DNA from 2 places in the Pseudomonas sp. DY-1 genome. Region 1 is predicted to be linked to the other one. Evidence: predicted binding sites of a transcription regulator. Region 1 holds the regulator's gene; the other holds the start of a gene.
What was found. The regulator sigma-54, encoded in region 1, starts transcription at its own class of promoters, with help from an activator protein. The targets are predictions, from matches to a motif close to ANTGGCATNNANNTTGCTNT.

Region 1 (11,623 bases):
CGCGGTACGACAAGATCCATCTGTTCGATGTGGATGTAGCCGACAATCGCGGCCGCTATCGTGAGTCCGACGACTATGCGCACGGGGCTCATGTGGTGGTGGCTGATACCCCTGTTGGCCGCCTGGGCCTGACCGTCTGCTATGACTTGCGTTTCCCCGAGCTCTATGGCGCCCTTCGCGAGGCCGGTGCTGAGCTGATCAGCGCACCCGCCGCCTTTACTGCCGTCACAGGCGCTGCTCATTGGCAGGTGCTGGTCCGCGCTCGCGCCATCGAAACCCAGTGCTACCTACTGGCAGCCGGGCAGGGCGGCGTGCATCCCGGACCACGTGAGACCTTCGGTCATTCGGCCATCGTCGATCCCTGGGGCCGGGTACTGGCCGAGAAAGCCACTGGCGAGGCTGTGCTAATCGCGGAGCGCGACGCTGAGGAGCAGGCGGGGATCAGGCAGCGCATGCCCGTGAGCACCCACAGAAGATTCATTACGCCGGCCACACCTGGGCCGGCGCGTACGGAGAAGTTATGAGCGACCTCTTGTTATCCGTCAGCGAGCATCTGCTGGCGCCTGGCGACCTCAGCATCGAGCAGTTGCCGGAGATCCTCGGTGAACTTGCCGGCCCCGGCATCGATGCCGCTGATCTCTACTTCCAGGGGCAGATTTCCGAGTCCTGGGTGCTTGAAGACGGCATCGTCAAGGAAGGCAGTTTCCACCTTGATCAAGGCGTTGGCGTGCGCGCTCAGTCCGGTGAGAAGACCGGCTTCGCCTACAGCAATGCCATCACCGCCGATGCTTTGCGTCAGGCCGCGCGTGCCGCGCGCTCGATTTCCCGCGCCGGCCAGGCGGGCCGGGTTCAGGCCTTCGCCAGCCCTCAGATCACCCGGCTCTACGATTCCAGCAGCCCGCTCGATGTGATCAGCCGTGCCGAGAAAGTTGAGCTGCTGAAGCAGGTGGACGTCGCCACCCGCGCGCTGGACCCGCGAATCAAGCAGGTCACCGTGAGCATGGCCGGCGTCTGGGAACGTATCCTGATCGCCGCCAGTGACGGCAGCCTGGGCGCAGATATCCGCCCGCTGGTGCGTTTCAACGTCAGTGTCATCGTTGAGCAGAATGGTCGTCGCGAGCGCGGTGGCCACGGCGGTGGCGGGCGCACCGACTACCGTTACTTCCTGCAGGAAGATCGCGCCATGGGCTATGCGCGTGAGGCGCTACGTCAGGCGCTGGTCAACCTGGAAGCCATTCCGGCGCCGGCGGGCACCCTGCCGGTGGTGATGGGCGCAGGCTGGTCCGGTGTTCTGTTGCACGAAGCCGTGGGCCATGGTCTTGAAGGCGATTTCAATCGCAAGGGCAGCTCGGCCTATAGCGGTCGTATCGGCGAGAAGGTCGCCTCCAGCCTTTGCACCATTGTTGACGACGGCACCCTGGCTTATCGCCGCGGATCCCTCAGCGTCGACGACGAAGGCACTCCGACCCAGTGCACCACGCTGATCGAGAACGGCGTGCTCAAGGGTTACATGCAGGACAAGCTCAACGCCCGCCTGATGAAGGTGGCGCGTACCGGCAACGGCCGCCGTGAGTCCTATGCGCACCTGCCGATGCCGCGCATGACCAACACTTACATGCTGGCCGGCAAGAGCGATCCTCAGGAGATTATCGAATCGGTGGAACGCGGCATCTACTGCGCGAACCTGGGAGGAGGTCAGGTGGATATCACCAGTGGCAAGTTCGTCTTCTCCACCAGCGAGGCCTACCTGATCGAGAACGGCAAGATCACTGCACCGGTGAAAGGCGCCACCCTGATCGGTAATGGTCCGGAGGCGATGAGCCGGGTGTCCATGGTCGGCAATGACCTGGCACTGGACAGCGGCGTGGGTACCTGCGGCAAGGACGGGCAATCGGTGCCCGTTGGCGTAGGTCAACCGACGTTGAAGATCGATGCGATTACGGTCGGTGGGACGGGGGCCTGATGACGGCCCCCAAGAGGATCAGCGCAATCCGCGCTTGGCTTCGTCCAGGTCGCGGATGTACTTGAACACCTTGCGCGCTGCGGCCGGTGGCTTGTTGTGGGCCGCTTCGTGCTGGGCATGACGGATCAGGCCGCGCAGGTGCTGGCGGTCGGTTTCCGGGTAGTCGGCGACGAAGCTTTCCAGGGCGGCATCGCCACCCTCGATCAGGCGGTCGCGCCAGCGCTCCAGCGCGTGGAAGCGTTCGTTGTACTCACGGGTGGAGCTGTCGAGCTGGTCGATCAGGCTGACGATGGCCTCGATGTCCTGCTCGCGCATGAGCTTGCCGATGTACTGGATGTGCCGTTTGCGGGCGACATGCGCCTTATGCTTCGGCGCTTCCGCCAGGGCCTTTTGCAGCGCGTCGGTCAGCGGCAGCTTGGCCAGCACGTCGGCCTTGAAGGTAGTCAGGCGCTCGCCGAGTTCCTGCAGGGCATGCAGTTCGCGTTTGACCTGGGTTTTGCTCTTCTCTCCGGAGAAGTCGTCGTCGAAAAATTCAGACATGGGGGTGGTCCAATGGGAAACGCCGCCATGATAACCAGTCGGGGCCGCGTTGTCCGGCCCGGCTGGCGCCGCTGGAGTGCGGTAAATGCGGTGAGGCGCCGGGTTGCGCCTGCCGCGTCGAACAATATTTGAACTGGAGTGGCTATGAGTGAAGTAGAAGTGGTCGGCCCGGAGGCATTGCCGGAACTGCAGGCGCGGGTCGAACGCATCCTCGCCGAGGCCCGGCGCCAGGGCGCCAGCGGCTGCGAGGTGGCTGTTTCAGTAGAGCAGGGACTGTCCACCACCGTTCGCCAGGGCGAGGTGGAGACGGTCGAGTTCAACCGTGACCAGGGATTCGGAATCACCCTGTACGTGGGCCAGCGCAAGGGCTCGGCCAGCACCTCGGCCAGTGGTGAGGACGCGATTCGCGAAACGGTCGCCGCTGCGCTCGCCATCGCCAAGCATGCTTCCGAAGACGATTGTGCCGGCCTGGCCGACGCGGCGCTGATGGCCCGCGACCTGCCGGAACTCGATCTCTACCATCCCTGGTCGATCACCCCGGAGCAGGCGGTGGAGCAGGCGCTGATCTGTGAGACTGCGGCGTTCGAGACCGACAAGCGCGTGAGCAAGGCAGACGGCACCACCCTCAATACCCACCAGGGTTGCCGGGTTTACGGCAACAGCCATGGTTTCGTCGGCGGCTATGCGAGCACCCGCCACAGCCTGAGTTGCGTGATGATTGCCGAGCAGCAGGGGCAAATGCAGCGCGACTACTGGTATGACGTCAGCCGTATTGGCAGTCAGCTGGCTGATCCAGCCAGCATCGGCCGTCGCGCCGCCGAACGCACCGCAGCCCGTCTTGGCGCCCGGCCGGTGCCCACTTGCGAGGTGCCAGTACTGTTCGCCGCTGAGCTTGCAACCGGCTTGTTCAGTAGCTTCCTCGGCGCCATTTCCGGCGGCAATCTCTATCGCAAATCGTCGTTCCTCGAGGGCGCGCTGGGTCAACGGTTGTTCCCCGAGTGGCTGTCCATCGACGAGCGTCCGCATATTCCGCGTGCGATGGCCAGTGCGGCGTTCGACAACGATGGTCTGGCGACCTATGCCAAGCCCTTCGTCGAGAAGGGCGAGCTGGTGTCCTACATCCTTGGCACCTATTCCGGACGCAAGCTGGGGCTGCCGAGCACTGCCAACGCAGGTGGTGTCCACAACCTCTTCGTCAGCCATGGCCAGGAAGACCTCGCAGCCCTGATGCGCCGCATGGGTCGCGGCCTGCTGGTGACCGAGCTGATGGGACAGGGGCTGAACATGGTGACCGGTGACTACTCCCGTGGTGCGGCCGGTTACTGGGTAGAGAACGGCGAAATCCAGTTCCCGGTGCAGGAAGTGACCATTGCCGGCAATCTCAAGGATATGTTCCGTCAGATCCTTGCCGTGGGCAGCGATCTGGAACTGCGCGGCAATATCCGGACAGGCTCTGTCCTTATTGAGCGAATGACCGTAGCCGGCAGTTGATCCAGCCGCTCCATCCCCGTAGAGACGCGCCTGCCAGGGCGCGTTTTCGTTTGCGGCCGCACCGCAGTCCGTCAGGGCGGCTTGCATCCCTCTGCATTCAAGTGGTCATGATTGACCAACTCGATGCCCGCGTCGCCATGACTCCGCGCCACTTCCACGGTAGCCGGCTCCGGCCTGGCGCCTATTCCGGTGCGTATGTGGCAGGTGCTCAATGGCCGGGCGCAGCAGATTCAGGCCAATATCGAGCATCTGCGGAACCTGCAGCCGGCGCTCCAGCAACTGGCCCAAGGCGGGACCGCCGTGGGGACTGGTATCAATGCTCACCCGCGTTTCGCCGAGACGTTCTGCCGTGAACTGAGCGAGTTGACCGGTCAGCCGTTCACTCCGGGCCGAAATTTCTTCGCACTGATCGGTTCGCAGGACGCGGCAGTAGCGCTATCCGCGGCCCTGAAGACCACTGCCGTATCGCTGATGAAGATCGTCAACGACCTGCGCTGTACGGACTCCGGTTCGCTGGCGGGCCTTGCCGAGATCGAGCTCGAGGCGCTCCCGCCCGGCTCTTCGATCATGCCTGGCAAGGTCAACCCGGTAATTCCCGAAGCGACCGAAATGGTTACCGCAGAGGTGATCGGCAACGACGCCGCGATCGCAATTGCCGGGCAGTCCGGCAACTACGAGCTGGACGTGATGCTACCGGTAATTGCACACAACCTGCTCGGCGCGATTGGCGATGTCGGTCTGCCCGACTCCCAGGGGGAAGCGGCGCTGCGCCATAGCCGCACTACTACACGAGTCTGCTCGAATTCATCAGTGAATACGGCGCCTCCCCTCGCAACGACCGGTTGCCCGGCGTCGGAAGTAATGCGCCTGCGATGCCGGGCCACTTCTCCACTTGAGCGTGGCCAGGACGGGGCATCTGCTGGTGGAAAGTTCGGCCAACCAGGACAGTCCCTTGATGCAGGGAAACACACCGATCCTGGGGCTGGACGTCCAGGAGCATGCCCATTACCTGCGATACCAGAATCACAGGCCCGACTACATCGGCGCCGTCTACAACGTCGTTGATTGGGCTGAGTTTGGTCAGCGCTACCGGCAGGCCCTGATCTGAACCGCTTGGTGGACGAAGGGCGGGCCTCCGTTCGCATCTACGAAATTCAACAAGGTCCAGCATGCAGACTTTTTTGATTACCAGCGGCCGTTCCGTCCGTCTGTTCATTGGCGCGCTGGTGGCACTGGCTGGCCTCTTTATCCTGTTGATGCAGGCGTCGATTGCCTTGCGTCTGGTGCTTGAGGCGCATCTCTGGCAGGCGCTGCGCGCCGGTTCGCTTTGTGCGCTGGGAACGGCACTGGGGGCACTGCTGGTGCTTTTCCTGCGCAGTATCTCCGGATGGCTTTCCGATAGTCTGATGGGCTTTGGGGCTGGGGTCATGCTCGCCGCCACCGTGTTTTCCCTGCTGATGCCTGGGCTGGCAGCCGCAGGGGAACTGGGGTTCTCGAAGTGGGCGGCGGGTGCACTGATGAGCTTCGGTCTGCTACTGGGCGCGGCCTGTTCGGTCTTGGCAAGGTGCTGCCGCAGCCGCGGTTGGAGTTAGATGGTCAGGGCAAGCGGGTGATCATCACGCCGCGCGTGCTGCTTTTCGTTATCGCGATCGTGCTACACAACATTCCAGAAGGAATGGCCGTCGGAGTCGCAGCAGGGGCGGGGCTGGCGGGTGCCGATAGCCTGGCCCTGGGAATTGCACTGCAAGATATTCCGGAAGGACTGATTATTTCCCTTTTACTCGCCGGTTGCGTATGTCGCGAGGCCGCGCGCTACTGATCGGCGCTGCGTCTGGCCTGGTGGAGCCGCTATTCGCAGTGCTCTGTGCCTGGTTGGTCCAGGTTTCGGTGCTGTCATTGCCCTGGGGATTGGCCCTTGCCGCAGGCGCGATGCTCTTCGCCGTAGTCCAGGAGATCATCCCCGAGTCTCACCGAAAAGGGCATGAGACAGCTGCCAGCCTGGGTCTGGCTGCGGGCTTCTGCCTGATGATGGTGCTGGATACTGCGCTGGCCTAACGGCGGTAGGTGAATCGTGCCTTGCTTCTTGTTGGCGGGAGCCTGAGCGGGGGCAGGGAGGGAATTACTCGCCTTCGTCGAACTTGTTGTTGATCAGCTCGATCAAGGCATTGAGGGCGTCGTCATCTTGCTCGCCTTCGGTATGCAGGTGGATGGGGGTGCCTTTACCTGCGGCGAGCATCATTACCGCCATGATGCTTTTCCCGTCGACCAGGCTTTCCGATGTGCGACCCACGCGAATCTGGCAGGGATAACGACCGGCCACGCCGACGAACTTAGCCGCTGCCCGGGCGTGCAGGCCAAGCTTGTTGATGATTGTGATCTCGCAGGCGGGCATCGCGTTTCCAATCCTTCTAACTGAGGTCGCGGTGGCGAACCTGGACATTCTTCAAGCTGGGTTTCAGTGCCGCCCCCAGGCGATTGGCAATGTACACCGAGCGGTGGTGCCCACCGGTGCAGCCAATGGCAATAGTGACATAGGCCCTGTTACTGGCGGCAAAGCGCGGTAGCCATTTACTCAGATAGCTGTGGATATCCTGATACATCTCCTCCACATCCGGTTGGCCTGCGAGATATTCTTCGACCACCGAATCAAGCCCCGAATGGTCGCGCAACTCCGGCTTCCAGTAGGGGTTGGGCAGGCAGCGCACATCGAACACCAGGTCGGCATCCACAGGCATGCCACGCTTGAAGCCGAATGACTCGATCAGGAAGGCCGTACCGGGCTCGGGTTGATTGAGTAGGCGTAGCTTGATGCTGTCACGCAGCTGGTAAAGATTGAGATGCGTGGTGTCGATCTTCAGGTCGGCGAGATCGGCGATGGGTGCCAACAGCAGTTCTTCGTCCCGGATGGCTTCGGCCAGGGAGCGATTGTCATTGGTCAGTGGATGGCGCCGGCGTGTTTCGGAGAAGCGTTTGAGAAGAGTGTCGTGTTCGGCGTCGAGGTAAAGCACGTCGCATTTGATGTGACGATTGCGAGCCTCGACGAGCAGCTCGGGGAAACGTTGCAACTGACTGGGCAGGTTGCGCGCGTCGATGGATACAGCCACCTGGGGTTGCAGCAGTTCGGTGTGCAACAGTGCCCGCTCGGCCAGCTCGGGAAGCAGGGCGGCAGGAAGGTTGTCGATACAGTAGTAACCGTGGTCCTCGAGAACATCGAGGGCGGTGCTCTTGCCCGACCCGGAGCGGCCGCTGACGATGATCAGGCGCATGATGAAGCCCTAGCGTCCGCTCTGCACGTCCACCACTACCTGGTAGAGGCTGGTGCTGTCGGGAGCCTGGCGCAGACGCTCGCGCACATCGCTGCGGTCAAGCATGCTGGCTATCTGTCGGAGCAATTCAAGGTGCTCATCGGTGGCAGCTTCCGGGACCAGCAGGACAAACAGCAGGTCAACCGGAGCACCGTCGATGGCGTCGAAATCAACTGGCGCGTCAAGGCGCAGCACGGCGCTTATGGGCGCGATGCAGCCGATGAGGCGACAGTGGGGAATGGCGATGCCGTTGCCGAAACCGGTGGAACCGAGCTTCTCCCGGGCTACCAGGCTTTCGAAAATATCCTGGTTATCGAGGTCGGGGAGGTCACGGGAAACCAGCTTGGCAATCTGTTCCAGTACACGCTTTTTGCTGCCGCCCGGCACGTTCACCAGGGAACGGCCGGGGGTCAGGATTTGCTCGAGTCGAATCATAAGAGGGGGAAGAGTGTCAGCGGGCCGTAGCGCCCTGCTGGCGATTCAACTGCTTTTCCTTGTGTTTGATCAGTTGGCGGTCAAGTTTGTCGGTGAGCAGATCGATGGCGGCGTACATGTCTTCATGTTCCGCATTGGCCACGACCTCCCCGCCGGCGATGTGCAAGGTGGCTTCGATCTTTTGTTTCAGTTTCTCGACCTCCATGATGACTTGCACATTGGTGATCTTGTCGAAGTGGCGCTCGAGCCGGCCAAGTTTCTCGCCGACATAATCGCGCAGGGCGTCGGTCACATCCAGTTGATGTCCACTGATGTTGACTTGCATACCGCTTTCTCCTTATTGCCCGTGTATAAGAGACAGGCTAACGGGCCTGCCACCGGAACACTTTGGCGTGGGTCAATTTCCGCGTCACATCAGTCGCTTCCGCTCGCTGGAAGGCGCTATCCCAAGGGATTCGCGATACTTGGCTACTGTGCGACGGGCCACTTGAATGCCCTGTGCCTCCAGTAAACCAGCGATCTTGCTGTCGCTCAACGGCTTTTTCGGATTTTCCGCTGCGACCAGTTTCTTGATGATTGCGCGGATCGCGGTAGACGAACATTCACCGCCTTCCGAGGTGCTTACGTGGCTGGAGAAAAAGTACTTCAGCTCGTAGATTCCGCGGGGAGTGTGCATGTATTTCTGGGTAGTCACGCGCGAGATTGTGGACTCGTGCATACCTACGGCTTCGGCGATGTCATGCAGGACCAGGGGTTTCATCGCCTCTTCGCCATACTCCAGGAAGCCGCGCTGGTGCTCGACGATCTGGGTGGCGACCTTCATCAGAGTCTCGTTTCGGCTCTGCAGGCTCTTGATGAACCAGCGAGCCTCCTGAAGCTGATTGCGCATGAAGGTGTTGTCGGCGCTGGAATCGGCGCGACGAACGAAACCCGCGTAGTGCGGATTGACCCGCAGGCGCGGTACGGCTTCCTGGTTTAGCTCAACCAGCCAGCGTTCGTTGTGCTTGCGGACGATCACGTCGGGTACGACGTACTCGGGTTCGCTGGCTTCGATCTGCGAGCCGGGACGTGGATTCAGGGCCTGAATCAGTTCGATGATCTGGCGCAGTTCGTCTTCCTTGACCTTCATGCGCCGCATCAACTGGCTGTAGTCACGGCTGCCGAGCAGGTCTAGGAAGTCACCAGCCAGACGTTGGGCCTCGGTCAGCCACGGGGTGCCCGGAGGCAGCTGGCGAAGTTGCAGGATCAGGCATTCGCGCAGGTCGCGGGCACCGATGCCTGCGGGCTCGAACTGTTGGATGCGATGAAGGACGACTTCGACTTCGTCCAGCTCGATACCGAGCTCGGGGTCGAAGGCCTCGACTATCTCTGCCAGCGTCTCTTCGAGGTAACCGTCGTTATTGATGCAGTCGATGAGGGTGACACCAATCAGGCGGTCGGTGTCTGACATGGGGGCCAGGTTCAGCTGCCAGAGCAGGTGGCTCTGCAGGCTTTCACCGACCGAGGTGCGCGAGGTGAAATCCCACTCGTCGTCATCGTTGCTCGGCAGGCTGCTGGCGCTGGTCTGGTAGACATCTTCCCAGGCCGTATCGACAGGGAGTTCGCTGGGAATGCGTTCGTGCCATTCGCCATCTTCCATGGCTTCGGCATTGGTTTCGACGCTGGACTCCTGGAAGCTGGCTTCCTGGCTACTCGTGTTAGGCAGTTGGTCGCCTTCGGCCATCGGGTCGGAGGTGTCGAAATCGTCGCCATCCTCCTGCCGCTCAAGCATGGGATTGGACTCCAGTGCTTCCTGGATCTCCTGCTGGAGGTCCAGGGTGGAGAGTTGGAGTAGGCGGATGGCCTGTTGCAGCTGAGGGGTCATCGTCAGCTGCTGGCCCATCTTAAGGACTAGCGATGGTTTCATGGCAGAGGGCTTAGCACCTTGATTCGCCGGCGCTCACGCGCCATCCACAACAGGGCGCCGAAGCGCCACCAGGAAGCAAATTATATGCCTGACCTTGAAGGATTTTCCTAGCTCGCGCAACCCATCTTGTAGGAGATGTCGCGGGAGGCTACAGGCGGAACTCGTGGCCCAGATAGACTTCCTTCACCAGCTGGTTGGCCAGGATGGCTTCCGCACTACCCTCGGCAATCAGTTGTCCGTCACTGACAATGTAGGCGGTCTCGCAGATGTCCAGCGTTTCACGGACGTTGTGGTCGGTGATGAGCACACCGATTCCCTTGGCCTTGAGATGATGGATTATCTGCTTGATATCGCCCACGGAAATCGGGTCCACGCCGGCGAACGGTTCGTCCAGCAGGATGAATTTCGGGGAGGTAGCCAGCGCCCGGGCGATTTCCACCCGACGGCGCTCACCGCCTGACAGGCTCATGCCGAGACTGTCGCGAATGTGGCTGATGTGGAACTCCTGCAGCAGGCTTTCCAGCTCCTTGCGGCGCGTGGCGCGGTCGAGGTCCTTGCGGGTCTCGAGGATCGCCATGATGTTGTCCGCCACGCTGAGCTTGCGGAAGATCGAGGCTTCCTGCGGCAGGTAGCCGATGCCCGCACGGGCGCGGCCATGCATGGGCTGATGGGTGACGTCCTGCTGGTCGATCAGGACGCGGCCCTGGTCGGCCTGAACCAAGCCGACAATCATGTAGAAGCAGGTGGTCTTGCCGGCACCGTTGGGGCCGAGAAGGCCAACGATTTGTCCGCTGTCGATCGACAGGCTGACATCGCGGACCACCTGGCGGCTCTTGTAGCTCTTGGCCAGATGCTGGGCTTTGAGAGTCGCCATTACTGTGCTTTCTGCTCTTTCTTCTTCGGCTGGATGACCATGTCGATTCGCGGACGCGGAGTGGTCACGTTATTGCCGGTAGCGCGGCCTGCGTTGACGATCTGGCGCTGGGTGTCATAGACGATCTTCTCGCCTTCGAAGGTGTTGCCTTCCTGAACCACCTTGGCCTGGTCGAGCAGAATGATGCGCTCGTTGGCCGCGAAGTACTGGATGGTCAGGCCATAGGCCTTGACTATTTCCTTGTCCACCGCAGGCTTCTGTTCGTAGTAAGCGGGCTTGCCGACCGAGGTGAAGACCTCGACATCGCCATTCGCGTCCTGGGTAATGGTGACGGTATCGCCGGTGATCTTCAGGGTTCCCTGGGTGATCACGACGTTGCCGCGGTAGACCGCGACGCCCTGCTTGTCATCGAGCTCGGCGCTGTCGGCCTGGACGCGAATCGGTTGATCGCGGTCCGTGGGCAGGGCCCAGGCGGCAGCACTTCCGAGTGCGGTACCCAGGCTGAGCAACAGGGGGAGGGTTTTAACGAACCTCATGCTGGCCTCTTACGTTGGACTGCAGGATCATCCTGCTGTCATTCAAGTACGCTTTCATTCCTTGTGCCGTGGTCACCCCATTGGCCGCGTCGATTCTAACGGCTTGCTGGGTCTGCGCATATTCCTCGTCAGGGAACACGGTCAGGCGGCTAGTGGTCAGGATGGTCGGGCGCCCCTTGCCGTCGGTGCGCGCCACCCGGACCTTGTCGATCAGTTCGACCTGCTTGCCTTCAGGGCCGACTTCGCCTCGCTCGCTTTGTACGTGCCAGGGGTATGCGGTGCCGCGATGCAGGAGCAGGTCCGGATTGGTCAGCAGTGTGACATCAGTGGCCTTTATATGTTCGAGGTGGGTCGCGGTCATTTCGTAGTGGAGCTTGCCATCTTCCTGGAACTGGGTGCTCTTGCCATTTTCCACGTAGAAATCGATGGCGTTGTCGTTGCCTGTGGCTGCTGTCCGGTCCATGAAGCTTTCGGGACGGATATTCCAGTACCCCAGAGCGATGAGTAGCGCCGCGATCGGGGTCAGGATCAGCGCAAGGCGGATGTTCTTTGGCATGAAAAACCTCAGAGATA
Region 2 (11,623 bases), 2.6 Mb from region 1:
GCCAAGAAAGGCAACGCCAACGCCCAGGCCGTGCTGAAGTCCTGGGCCGAAGGTGAGTGGTTCCAGGCCAAGCCGGCCGTCGCCGAGAAAGTCACCCTGACCGTGTTCAAGGTGCCTGGCGAAACCAACACCGACGACCTGTCGCCCGCTCCGGACGCCTGGTCCCGCCCCGACATCCCGCTGCATGCCCTGGCCATGCTGAAAATGGCTCGTGACGGCATCGAGCCGATCCAGCCGGGCTCCGTTGGTCCGCTGAACCAGATCGAAGCCGTCAAGGCCAAGGGTTTCCCGGTTGCCTACGTCGGTGACGTGGTCGGTACCGGCTCCTCCCGTAAGTCCGCCACCAACTCGGTACTGTGGTTCTTCGGCGACGACATTCCGTTCGTTCCGAACAAGCGCGCTGGCGGCTTCTGCTTCGGCACCAAGATCGCCCCGATCTTCTACAACACCATGGAAGACGCCGGCGCCCTGCCGATCGAATTCGACTGCACCAACCTGGCCATGGGCGACGTGATCGACGTCTACCCCTATGAAGGCAAGGTCGTTCGCCACGACAGCGGCGAAGTAGTCACCACCTTCGAACTGAAGACCCCGGTCCTGCTGGACGAAGTTCGCGCCGGCGGCCGTATTCCGCTGATCATCGGCCGCGGCCTGACCGAGAAGGCCCGTGCCGAGCTGGGCCTGGGTGCGTCCGACCTGTTCAAGAAGCCGGAGTCCCCCGCCGACAGCGGCAAGGGCTTCACCCTGGCCCAGAAGATGGTTGGCCGTGCCTGCGGTCTGCCGGAAGGCAAAGGCGTCCGTCCGGGCACCTACTGCGAGCCGAAGATGACCACCGTCGGCTCCCAGGACACCACTGGCCCGATGACCCGCGACGAGCTGAAAGACCTCGCCTGCCTCGGCTTCTCCGCCGACCTGGTAATGCAGTCGTTCTGCCACACCGCCGCGTATCCGAAGCCCATCGACGTCAACACCCACCACACTCTGCCGGACTTCATCAAGACCCGCGGCGGCGTGTCCCTGCGTCCGGGCGACGGCATCATCCACAGCTGGCTGAACCGCATGCTGCTGCCTGACACCGTTGGCACCGGTGGCGATTCCCACACCCGCTTCCCGATCGGCATCTCCTTCCCGGCCGGTTCCGGCCTGGTGGCCTTCGCCGCCGCCACCGGCGTCATGCCGCTGGACATGCCGGAATCCGTTCTGGTGCGTTTCAAAGGCAAGATGCAGCCCGGTATCACCCTGCGTGACCTGGTGCATGCCATCCCCTACTACGCCATCCAGGCTGGTCTGCTGACCGTCGAGAAGAAAGGCAAGAAGAACATCTTCTCCGGCCGCATCCTCGAAATCGAAGGTCTGAACGACCTGACCGTCGAGCAAGCTTTCGAGCTGTCCGACGCTTCCGCCGAACGTTCCGCCGCCGGTTGCACCATCAAGCTGCCGGAAGATGCGATCGCCGAGTACCTGAAGTCCAACATCACCCTGCTGCGCTGGATGATCGGTGAAGGCTACGGCGACGCCCGTACCCTGGAGCGCCGCGCGAAGGCGATGGAAGCCTGGCTGGCCAACCCGCAACTGCTGGAAGCCGACAAGGACGCCGAATACGCCGCCGTAATCGAAATCGACCTGGCCGACGTCAAGGAGCCTGTGCTCTGCGCGCCGAACGACCCGGACGATGCCCGCCTGCTGTCCACCGTGGCTGGCGACAAGATCGACGAAGTGTTCATCGGTTCCTGCATGACCAACATCGGCCACTTCCGCGCTGCCGGTAAGCTGCTCGACAAGGTCAAGGGCGGCATCCCGACCCGTCTGTGGCTGGCTCCGCCGACCAAGATGGACCAGCACCAGTTGACCGAGGAAGGCTACTACGGCATCTACGGCAAGGCCGGCGCACGCATGGAAATGCCGGGCTGCTCCCTGTGCATGGGCAACCAGGCTCGCGTACAGACTGGCGCCACCGTAGTCTCCACCTCCACCCGTAACTTCCCGAACCGCCTGGGCGACGCCACCAACGTCTACCTGGCCTCCGCCGAGCTGGCGGCCGTTGCCTCGATCCTGGGCAAACTGCCGACCGTCGAGGAGTACATGGAATACGCGAAGAACATCGACAGCATGGCTGCCGATATCTACCGCTACCTGTCCTTCGACCAGATCGCCGAGTACAAGGAAGCCGCTGCAAACGCCAAGATTCCGGTGGTCCAGGCCTAAGGCCCCATCGGTAGCTCGGCAATGAGAAAGCCCCGCCCCGTGCGGGGTTTTTTCTTTTCCGGAGGCTGCAAGGCCGTTCGCCGTCAGGCCAACTTGCAGCCTCCCTGCCAGCAGCTATGTTCCAAGTATCAGCCCCCACGACTTGGATGCCGCCATGAAAACCTGGTCCTTGATACTCATCTGCGCCCTTGGCTTGGCAGGCTGCTCCAGCGAATACCTGATCGCCACAACCGACGGCCAGCTCATCGCCACCGATGAGAAGCCTGAACTGGATGAAGACACCGGCATGCTCGAATTCGAGGACCACGAAGGTCGAACCCAGCAGATTCCGCAGAGCCAGGTGAAGCAGATCATCGAACGTTAAGCTAGCTCCAACCTCCAACCTCCAACCCTGGCCCCGCTCTCGCGGGGCTAGTTTTTATTGCCGCTGGCATATCGCTTGCTTCAGCAGCTTCAACGAAGCCTGCTCCAACGACGGAGCGAGCTGCTGACAATGGCGTCGATTCCGGCCGGCCCCGGCTGCTCCGGATCGGCGCCATTTTGCTGATAGGTGGCCACCACAATGACGGATAAGCAGAACACCACGCGTACGGACAACCTGGCCTGGGTCGCAGGCAGCGATGCACCGGAGAAGTGCATGCTCAGCCTTGGCTTCATGCCCCTGACCGACTCGGCATCCCTGATAGTCGCGGCCACCCAGGGGTTCGCCCAGCCCTACGGGCTGACTCTCGAACTGCAGCGCCAGTCGTCCTGGGCAACCCTGCGTGACAAGCTGCTGTCCGGTGAGCTGGATGCAGCGCAAGCCCTTTATGGGCAGATCTATGGGATCGAACTCGGCATTGGTGGTCCTAGCGCGGAAATGGCCATTCTCATGGGGCTCTGCCAGAACGGGCAGGCGATCAACCTGTCTGAACCACTCAAGCGCATCGGTGTGACCAATTCCGAGGCACTGACCCATCACGTGCACCAGAGCGGAGCGCGCCTGACCTTCGCCCAGACGTTTCCCACCGGCACCCACGCCATGTGGTTGAACTACTGGCTCGCCGCCCAGGGCATCCACCCGTTACGCGACGTCGACACAGTTGTCGTGCCGCCTTCGCAGATGGTCGCCCACCTCAAGGCCGCCCGAATCGATGGCTTCTGCGCAGGCGGCCCCTGGGGTGCATTGGCCGTAGACCAGGGCCAGGGGTTCACTCTCGCTACCAGCCAGATGATCTGGCCTGACCACCCAGAGAAGGTGCTTGGCGTAACTCGCGAATTTGCCGAGCAGTACCCCAACACTGCACGCGCGCTGACCATGGCCGTGCTGGAAGCCAGCCGCTTCATCGATGCCAGCCTGGAAAACCGCCGCAGCACCGCTCAGTTGATCAGTGGCAGCGACTACGTGGACGTCCCCCTGTCTGCCATCGAGCCGCGCTTCCTTGGCCATTACCAGGATGGCCTCGGCAATGTCTGGGAGGACGAGCACCCGCTGCGTTTCCACGCAGAAGGCAAGGTGAACATGCCCTACCTCTCCGACGGCATCTGGTTCATGACCCAGTTCCGTCGCTGGGGCCTTCTGCGGGACGACCCGGACTACCTGGCCGTTGCCCGACGCGTACAGCGTCTGGACATTTATCGCGAGGCGGCCGAAGCCCTCGACGTCCCGCTTCCAGACCTCATGCGCAGCGCCACCCTGATTGACGGTCGCACCTGGGACGGCAGCGACCCCGCCGGCTACGCCCGCAGTTTCCCGATCCACTCCCTGGCCGGCAACTCCCGCGCCATCGCCTGTAGCCGTTAGGGAAGACCGCCGCCATGCTGCGTATTCTGCTGATCAACGACACTGCGAAGAAAGTCGGCCGACTCAAGGCCGCCCTGATCGAAGCCGGCTTCGACGTCATCGACGAATCCGGTCTGACCATCGACCTGCCAGGGCGAGTCGAGGCCATCCGCCCGGACGTGGTCCTCATCGACACCGAGTCCCCAGGCCGCGACGTGATGGAACAGGTGGTACTGGTCAGTCGCGACCAGCCCCGCCCCATCGTCATGTTCACCGACGAGCACGACCCGAAGGTCATGCGCCAGGCCATTCAGGCCGGCGTCAGCGCGTACATCGTCGAAGGCATCCAGGTCGACCGCCTGCAGCCCATCCTCGATGTCGCCATGGCGCGCTTCGAAAGCGACCAGGCCCTGCGCGCCCAGCTCAACGCCCGTGACCAGCAACTGGCCGAGCGCAAGCGCATCGAACTGGCGAAGGGGCTGCTGATGAAAATGAAGAACTGCAACGAGGAAGAGGCTTACACCCTGATGCGCCGCCAGGCCATGAGCCGGCAGCAGAAGCTGATCCAGGTAGCCGAACAGATCATTGCGATGCACGACATGCTGGGTCATTGAAGTCCGAACCCAACACAACTGTATGCCGTCAGGTGTATCTGCTGGCTTTCGCGCGATCCCGCTAAGGTAAGGAGCCCCCTCCTGCCAGCGAGACCGCCATGGACAATGAACGCCAGATTCTCGAAGACGCCGACCGCCGCGCCCTCGCCTACGTGGATGGCATACCCGGGCGCCGAGTCTTCCCTTCCCCGGAAGCCATCCAGGCGCTGGCAGCCTTCGACGGACCATTGCCGGAGCGGGGTCGCCCGGCCGCCGAGGTGCTGCACCAGCTCGATGAACTGGGCTCCCCCGCCACCACCGCGTCCAATGGCGGTCGCTACTTCGGCTTCGTCATCGGCGCAACCCTGCCAGCCGCGGCGGCCGCCGAGCGCCTGGCGCTGGCCTGGGATCAGTGCGCGTCCTCCTTCGACAACTCGCCGGCCGCCGATCGCATCGAAAAAGTGGCCGCACGCTGGGTCCTGGAAAGTCTTGGCCTGCCTACCAGCAGTGCGGTCGGCTTTGGCACCAGCGCCACCGCCTGCACCCTCGCCTGCTTGTCCGCGGCCCGTCGCGCACTTCTGCAGCGCAAGGGCTGGGACTTCGACGGCGACGGCCTGATGGGGGCACCGGAGGTACGCGTGGTGGTCTCCGCCAATGTGCACATCACCGTGAAGAAAGCCCTGCGCATATTGGGGTTCGGCATGAACCGTCTACTGGTGGCACCCACCGACGAGTTCGGCCGCATCGATCCGGGGCGCTTGGCGCCACTGGATGACATGACTGTCCTCTGCCTGCAGGCCGGCGAGGTCAATACGGGCGAGTTCGATCCTTTCGCCGAACTGATTCCCCGCGCCCGCGCCGCCGGCGCCTGGGTGCATGTCGATGGCGCTTTCGGCCTCTGGGTCCGCGCTTCGTCCCATGCCCAACTGGCCAACGGCGTGGAGCATGCCGACAGCTGGACCTGCGACGGCCACAAGTGGCTGAACACACCCTACGACGGAGCCATGGCCATCTGCCGTGACGCCGACGCGCTGAGCATCGCCATGAACAGTGATGCTGCCTATGCCAGTGCCTCGCGAGATGCGCAGAAGAACCTGACCCTGGAGTTCTCCCGCCGCGCCCGCGGTGTGCCCGTCTGGGCCGCCCTCGCCTCCCTCGGTCGCGATGGCCTGGCCAGCATGATCGATCGCCACATGCGCCAGGCCGAAAACCTTGCCGAGCGCCTGCGTGCGGCCGGCTATCAGGTACTCAATCGCGTGGCACTGAACCAAGTGCTCGTGCGCGCCGACAGCGACGAAGAAACGATCGCCATCCGCAGCGCGGCCCAGGCTTCGGGCGAAGTCTGGTTCGGCCCCACGCTCTGGCAGGGCCGTCCGGCCTTCCGCCTCAGCATCTCGTCCTGGCGCACCACCGATGACGACATCGAGCACTTGGCTACCCTTCTCGCAGGCCTGAAGGGCATTTCCCGCTGACGACTCACTCAGCCGCACTCCAGATTCCCGGAGGTGCGGCTACCTACACGAAACTCCCCTCGACAACCGCCCTGCGAAGCCCTTATCTTCGCCGCCAGGCCACCGCAGTGGCCGACGTCGCTCGGACGGTTCCGGGCGCTTACGTATCCGAGGAAAGCATGGCTGACCAGCGTTCACCGCGCCGTTTTGCGCGCATCGATCGTCTCCCCCCCTACGTCTTCAACATCACCGCCGAACTCAAGATGGCTGCACGCCGTCGCGGCGAAGACATCATCGACCTCTCCATGGGCAACCCCGACGGCGCCACCCCGCCGCACATCGTGGAAAAGCTCGTGCAGGTCGCCCAGCGTGAAGACACCCACGGATACTCCACTTCCCGCGGCATTCCCCGCCTGCGCCGAGCCATCTCGCGCTGGTACAAGGACCGCTACGACGTGGAGATCGATCCCGAATCCGAAGCCATCGTCACCATCGGCTCCAAGGAAGGCCTGGCGCACCTGATGCTCGCCACCCTTGACCATGGCGACACGGTACTGGTGCCCAACCCCAGCTATCCGATCCACATTTACGGTGCCGTGATCGCCGGCGCCCAGGTGCGCTCGGTTCCCCTGGTGCCCGGCGTGGACTTCTTCGCCGAGCTGGAACGGGCGATTCGCGAGAGCATTCCGAAGCCGAAGATGATGATCATCGGCTTCCCCTCCAACCCCACCGCCCAATGCGTGGAGCTGGACTTCTTCGAACGCGTGGTGGCCCTGGCCAAGCAGTATGACGTCCTGGTGGTGCATGACCTGGCCTATGCCGACATCGTCTATGACGGCTGGAAGGCACCTTCGATCATGCAGGTGCCTGGCGCCAAGGACATCGCGGTCGAGTTCTTCACACTGTCCAAGAGCTACAACATGGCGGGCTGGCGGATCGGCTTCATGGTCGGCAACCCGGAACTGGTCAGTGCCCTGGCGCGGATCAAGAGCTATCACGACTACGGCACCTTCACCCCACTGCAGGTGGCCGCCATCGCCGCCCTGGAAGGTGATCAGCAGTGCGTGCGCGATATCGCCGAGCAGTACCGTCAGCGCCGTAACGTATTGGTGAAAGGCCTGCACGAGATCGGCTGGATGGTGGAGAACCCGAAAGCCTCGATGTACGTCTGGGCCAAGATTCCCGAGCCTTATGCCTCCATGGGGTCGCTGGAGTTCTCCAAGAAGCTCCTGGCGGACGCCAAGGTCTGCGTATCCCCGGGCCTGGGCTTCGGCGACTACGGCGATGACCATGTGCGCTTTGCCCTGATCGAGAACCAGGACCGGATCCGCCAGGCCGTTCGCGGCATCAAGGGCATGTTCCGCGCCGACGGACACCTTGAACCCTCGACTCCGCCCAAGTCCCGGAAGGCCAGCAAGGCCTGACGCACGAAAGCGTCCCCTGGTCACAGGGGACGCTCCCTCCTCTGAACTTTCCCCAAACGCCCACCCGGCAAGGTTTCCTCGCCTTTTCAAGCGCTTGGCACACCTCCCCAAGTACAACCGCTCGTCGGCTTTCAGATCGCTTTTTGAACAAAATCAGGGTTCTACCACTCTGATGAAAGCCTAAGTGCATCGCGCCACTTTTGAACCATGGTCGGTCATCGGCGCGCATGTCTTTTTCCCCTTGAGTCCGGAGCGATTCCAAATGCACAAGTTCACGTGCAGGAGGATTCTCTGTCTCAAAAAAGGAGGAATGCCTATGAAGACATGAATAAAACTAGAGATGCATTAACAACCTGACCAACCACTCAAAAGTCCTTAGAGGCTAACGAGTAATTTAAACAATATATCGGTGCCCTTACTGCATCAGCACACCAACTTACTTTGTAAAACAAGAGGTCAACCATGGAGCTGTATCATCTAATTACCTCCCTGTTCAAACAGGAAGCAACCATGGAATTAATGCGCATGGGTGTTGTTTATGCCCACCTGATCGCCTGCTGCGTGGCAATCGGCCTGGTCCTGACCAGCGATTACGCCATGATCAAGCAGATGATCACCGGCGAAGACAACGCGGCCCATAGCGACAAAACCCATCTTGATACTCTGAAGAAAACTGTACTGCTTGCACTTGCGGCACTCTGGGTAACAGGGATAGGTATCGTACTGCTGGACTACTCTGTCAAAGGCGCGGTGTACTTCCTCAACCCCAAACTCCAGGCCAAGATCCTGGTCGTAACTTTGCTGACCGTAAACGGTTTCCTGCTGCACAGCGCTGTATTGCCTGCCATCAAGAAGGCCGGCACGCTGGTCAAGATGGAAACCAACGCCCGCACCCTCGCGGTGTTCTCGGGCGTCGTCTCCGGAGTCTCCTGGTTCTACGGAGCCATGCTGGGCATCGCTCGTCCGCTCAGCTGGAAATACTCCCTTGGCGAAATCATGTTCGCTTACCCGCTGTTCATCTGCCTTGGCTTCGTCGCGATGACGCTGCTGGTGAAGTGGGCAAGCAACAGAGATGAGAACCTCGCTCCTTCCGGAGTGAAACCCGCACTCGCCTCGCTGTAAGAGATGGCTGGGCAAGGATGCCCAGTTTCAAACAAGAGTTTTAACAGATAACACTCGGATAAACTTCACCCTAAACTTCCAATCAGCACTTCGAGCACCTCGAGCAATTCCTCTCGCCGACTCATCACGAACAGGCACTAAAGTCCAAATCCCCTCCCTTGTTGACCCGATCCGGAACTTTTCTACCTTCCGCATGTACGAACTGCTGCCCCTAGGTAATCCGCAGTAAGGACATCCAGTGATCGACCTCAGCACCTGGAACCTCACGGTCCCAGCCACCAGCTCCAATACCCTCATTACCACCGACCGCCTCAATAACGGTTACGAAAGCCAGTACTTCCGGCGCAACTCCGACGGCAGCATCAGTTTCTGGGTGCCAGTGAACGGCTCCCGCACCGAGGACGCCAGCTATCCACGTACAGAGCTGCGCGAAACCCAGGCCGACGGAACCCTGAGCTATTGGTACCAGGCCAGCGCAGACAACTACCTGAGTGCCGTGCTTTCAGTGGATCAGGTACCGAGCCAGAACAAGATTGTCATCGGCCAGATTCATAGCAAAGACGAGCCCGGCAGCCAGAATGATCCGCTTCTGAAGATCCAGTACCACTACCTGCGCGGCAACGGCCGGATCGAAGCACTGCTGCGCAAGCGGCCGGGCGACGCGGAGGTGGAGAACATCGTACTGGCGGAAAACGTCGACCTCGGCGAACGCTTCGGCTACGACCTGCGCCTCACCCCCACCGGCAGGCTGGGCATCGTCGTCACCAGCAAGGGCGATGACGGCAACCTGTACCGCCAGCTCAGCGGCTACTGGAGCAATCAACAGCTCTATTTCAAGGCTGGTGCCTACATCCAGGATAATTACGGCGCGACCAACGAAGGTGGTCGTGTGACCTTCTACTGGTTGAACGGGCTGCATCGCTGAGATTCAACCGGGGAATGACGGTACATCCGATCGCACGGGCGTAGAATCGCCCCCTCGCCGCTTCTACGCTTGAGGTTCCAATGGCTCGACTGTCCCTGAACTTCCCCGAAGATCAGTACTGCTACTCCACCCATCTGACCGTACGCGTCACCGACATCAACGGCGCGAACCACCTGGGAAACGACTCGATGATCTCGATGATTTCCGAGGCCCGGGCGCGCTTCCTGTTCGAGTTCGGCATCAACGAAACCGCCGAGGATGGCATCGGGATCATCGTCACCGACCTTGCGACCACCTACCGGGCCGAGGCACACGCCCGCGATCAACTGCTGTTCGAAGTCGGCGTCATGGACTTCAACCGGTACGGCGGCGATATCACCTTCCGCATCACCCGGCCGGCTGACGGCAAGCAGGTGGCCATGGCCAAGTCCGGCTTCGTATTCTTCAACTATCGGGAATCCCGCGTGGTTCCCATGCCAGAGAACTTCCGCAGTACCTTCCCGAAGGTGAACTGGCTCGACTGAACCATTCAGCTTCAACTCGGTGCACCCACGACCACATCGCCCCGTTTTGAATCAGCGCACAAACCGGTAAGGGGTCGGAAAAGCACGCTAGGGCGGCACTTCCCGGGATTGGCCCGGCTCTTGCTCTATTACAGGCAGAGGTAGCCAAAGGCGGTTGCCCTACTACACGACAAAGGCGTCGCGTCACTCCGCAGCAATGCGGGTAGTGGTGCGGCGCCTTTTTCGTTCCGGCCCCAGCGATGGGGCAGTGAACGGGCCGAGATCCGGACGTTCACTTGCAGCTCACTCAATCCCGCTGCGGCCCCGGCCGCAGGACGGCGCGCCACAAGCGCGACGTTTAACCGAGAGGTTCAACCGCCATGCCCACGATCATGGTGCGCGCCTCCCGGCCCCTAACTGCAGATGAGGTGTTCGATGACAACGAGTTTCTGGAAAGCCGGCCACACGCCCACCCTGTTCTCCGCCTTCCTCTACTTCGACCTGAGTTTCATGGTCTGGTACGTCCTTGGTCCGCTGGGTGTGCAGATCGCTGCCGATCTCCAGCTCACCACCCAGCAGCGCGCGATGATGGTGGCCACGCCCATCCTGGCCGGCGCGGTGCTGCGCTTCCTGATGGGCATGCTGGCCGACCGCACTTCTCCGAAAGCCGCCGGGCTGGTCGGACAGGTAGTGGTGATCGCTTCGTTGTTCATCGCCTGGCAGATGGGCATTCACACCTATGAACAGGCGCTGCTCCTCGGCCTCTTCCTGGGCTTCGCCGGCGCCTCTTTCGCCGTGGCCCTGCCGCTCGCCTCCCAGTGGTATCCGCCGCAGCACCAGGGCAAGGCCATGGGAATTGCCGGCGCCGGCAACTCGGGTACCGTTCTGGCCGCCCTCTTTGCCCCCGGCCTCGCGGCCCTTTATGGCTGGAACAACGTCTTCGGACTGGCGCTGATCCCGCTGGTGCTGACCCTGGCAATCTTCTTCGTGGCGGCGCGCAACGCCCCCAACCGCCCCGCGCCCAAGGCACTGGGTGATTACCTCAAGGCCCTGGGTGACCGCGACAGCTGGTGGTTCATGCTGTTCTACAGCGTGACCTTCGGCGGCTTCCTCGGCCTGGCCAGCACCCTGCCCGGCTACTTCCATGACCAATACGGCCTGGCCCCGATTACCGCCGGCTACTACACCGCCGCCTGCGTCTTCGCCGGCAGCCTGATGCGCCCGCTGGGGGGTGCCTTTGCCGACCGCATCGGCGGCATCCGCACGCTGCTGGTGGTCTATACCGTGGCCTCGGTGTGCATCGCTGCAGTGGGCTTCCACATCTCCAGTTCCAGCGCCGCCCTATCCCTGTTCGTGGTTGCCATGCTGAGCCTCGGTGCCGGCAACGGGGCAGTCTTCCAACTGGTACCGCAACGCTTCCACAAGGAAATCGGCGTAATGACCGGCCTGATCGGTATGGCAGGCGGAATTGGCGGCTTTTGCCTGACTGCTGGCCTTGGCGCCATCAAACAGCATACCGGCGACTACCAGCTGGGCCTGTGGCTGTTCGCCAGCCTGGGCGTAGTGGCATGGTTCGGCCTCTATGGTGTGAAGCAACGCTGGCGCACCACCTGGGGCTCCGCTGCCGTCACCGCGGCC

Region 2: D6Z43_RS02795 (CmpA/NrtA family ABC transporter substrate-binding protein) is a predicted target of sigma-54. The motif match lies at 2,632-2,651, and genes of this name have one in related genera.

What each region holds. Positions count from the first base shown of each region.
Region 1 is NZ_CP032616.1:3,113,425-3,125,047, reverse strand. It holds gene D6Z43_RS14760 (carbon-nitrogen hydrolase family protein) at 1-524, shown strand, start outside; gene tldD (metalloprotease TldD) at 521-1,963, shown strand; gene yjgA (ribosome biogenesis factor YjgA) at 1,982-2,503, opposite strand; gene pmbA (metalloprotease PmbA) at 2,648-3,994, shown strand; partial or broken gene D6Z43_RS14740 (lyase family protein) at 4,178-4,720, shown strand; partial or broken gene D6Z43_RS14735 (Fe-Mn family superoxide dismutase) at 4,887-5,102, shown strand; partial or broken gene D6Z43_RS14730 (ZIP family metal transporter) at 5,164-6,049, shown strand; gene D6Z43_RS14725 (HPr family phosphocarrier protein) at 6,114-6,386, opposite strand; gene rapZ (RNase adapter RapZ) at 6,403-7,260, opposite strand; gene ptsN (PTS IIA-like nitrogen regulatory protein PtsN) at 7,270-7,734, opposite strand; gene hpf (ribosome hibernation-promoting factor, HPF/YfiA family) at 7,751-8,059, opposite strand; gene D6Z43_RS14705 (RNA polymerase factor sigma-54) at 8,144-9,640, opposite strand; gene lptB (LPS export ABC transporter ATP-binding protein) at 9,789-10,514, opposite strand; gene lptA (lipopolysaccharide transport periplasmic protein LptA) at 10,514-11,050, opposite strand; gene lptC (LPS export ABC transporter periplasmic protein LptC) at 11,037-11,606, opposite strand; gene D6Z43_RS14685 (HAD family hydrolase) at 11,615-11,623, opposite strand, start outside.
Region 2 is NZ_CP032616.1:530,348-541,970, reverse strand. It holds gene acnB (bifunctional aconitate hydratase 2/2-methylisocitrate dehydratase) at 1-2,205, shown strand, start outside; gene D6Z43_RS02800 (YgdI/YgdR family lipoprotein) at 2,360-2,569, shown strand; gene D6Z43_RS02795 (CmpA/NrtA family ABC transporter substrate-binding protein) at 2,768-3,988, shown strand; gene D6Z43_RS02790 (ANTAR domain-containing response regulator) at 4,003-4,581, shown strand; gene D6Z43_RS02785 (pyridoxal-dependent decarboxylase) at 4,680-6,032, shown strand; gene alaC (alanine transaminase) at 6,191-7,435, shown strand; gene D6Z43_RS02775 (hypothetical protein) at 7,898-8,557, shown strand; gene D6Z43_RS02770 (polysaccharide lyase family 7 protein) at 8,796-9,482, shown strand; gene D6Z43_RS02765 (thioesterase family protein) at 9,563-10,006, shown strand; gene D6Z43_RS02760 (nitrate/nitrite transporter) at 10,421-11,623, shown strand, end outside.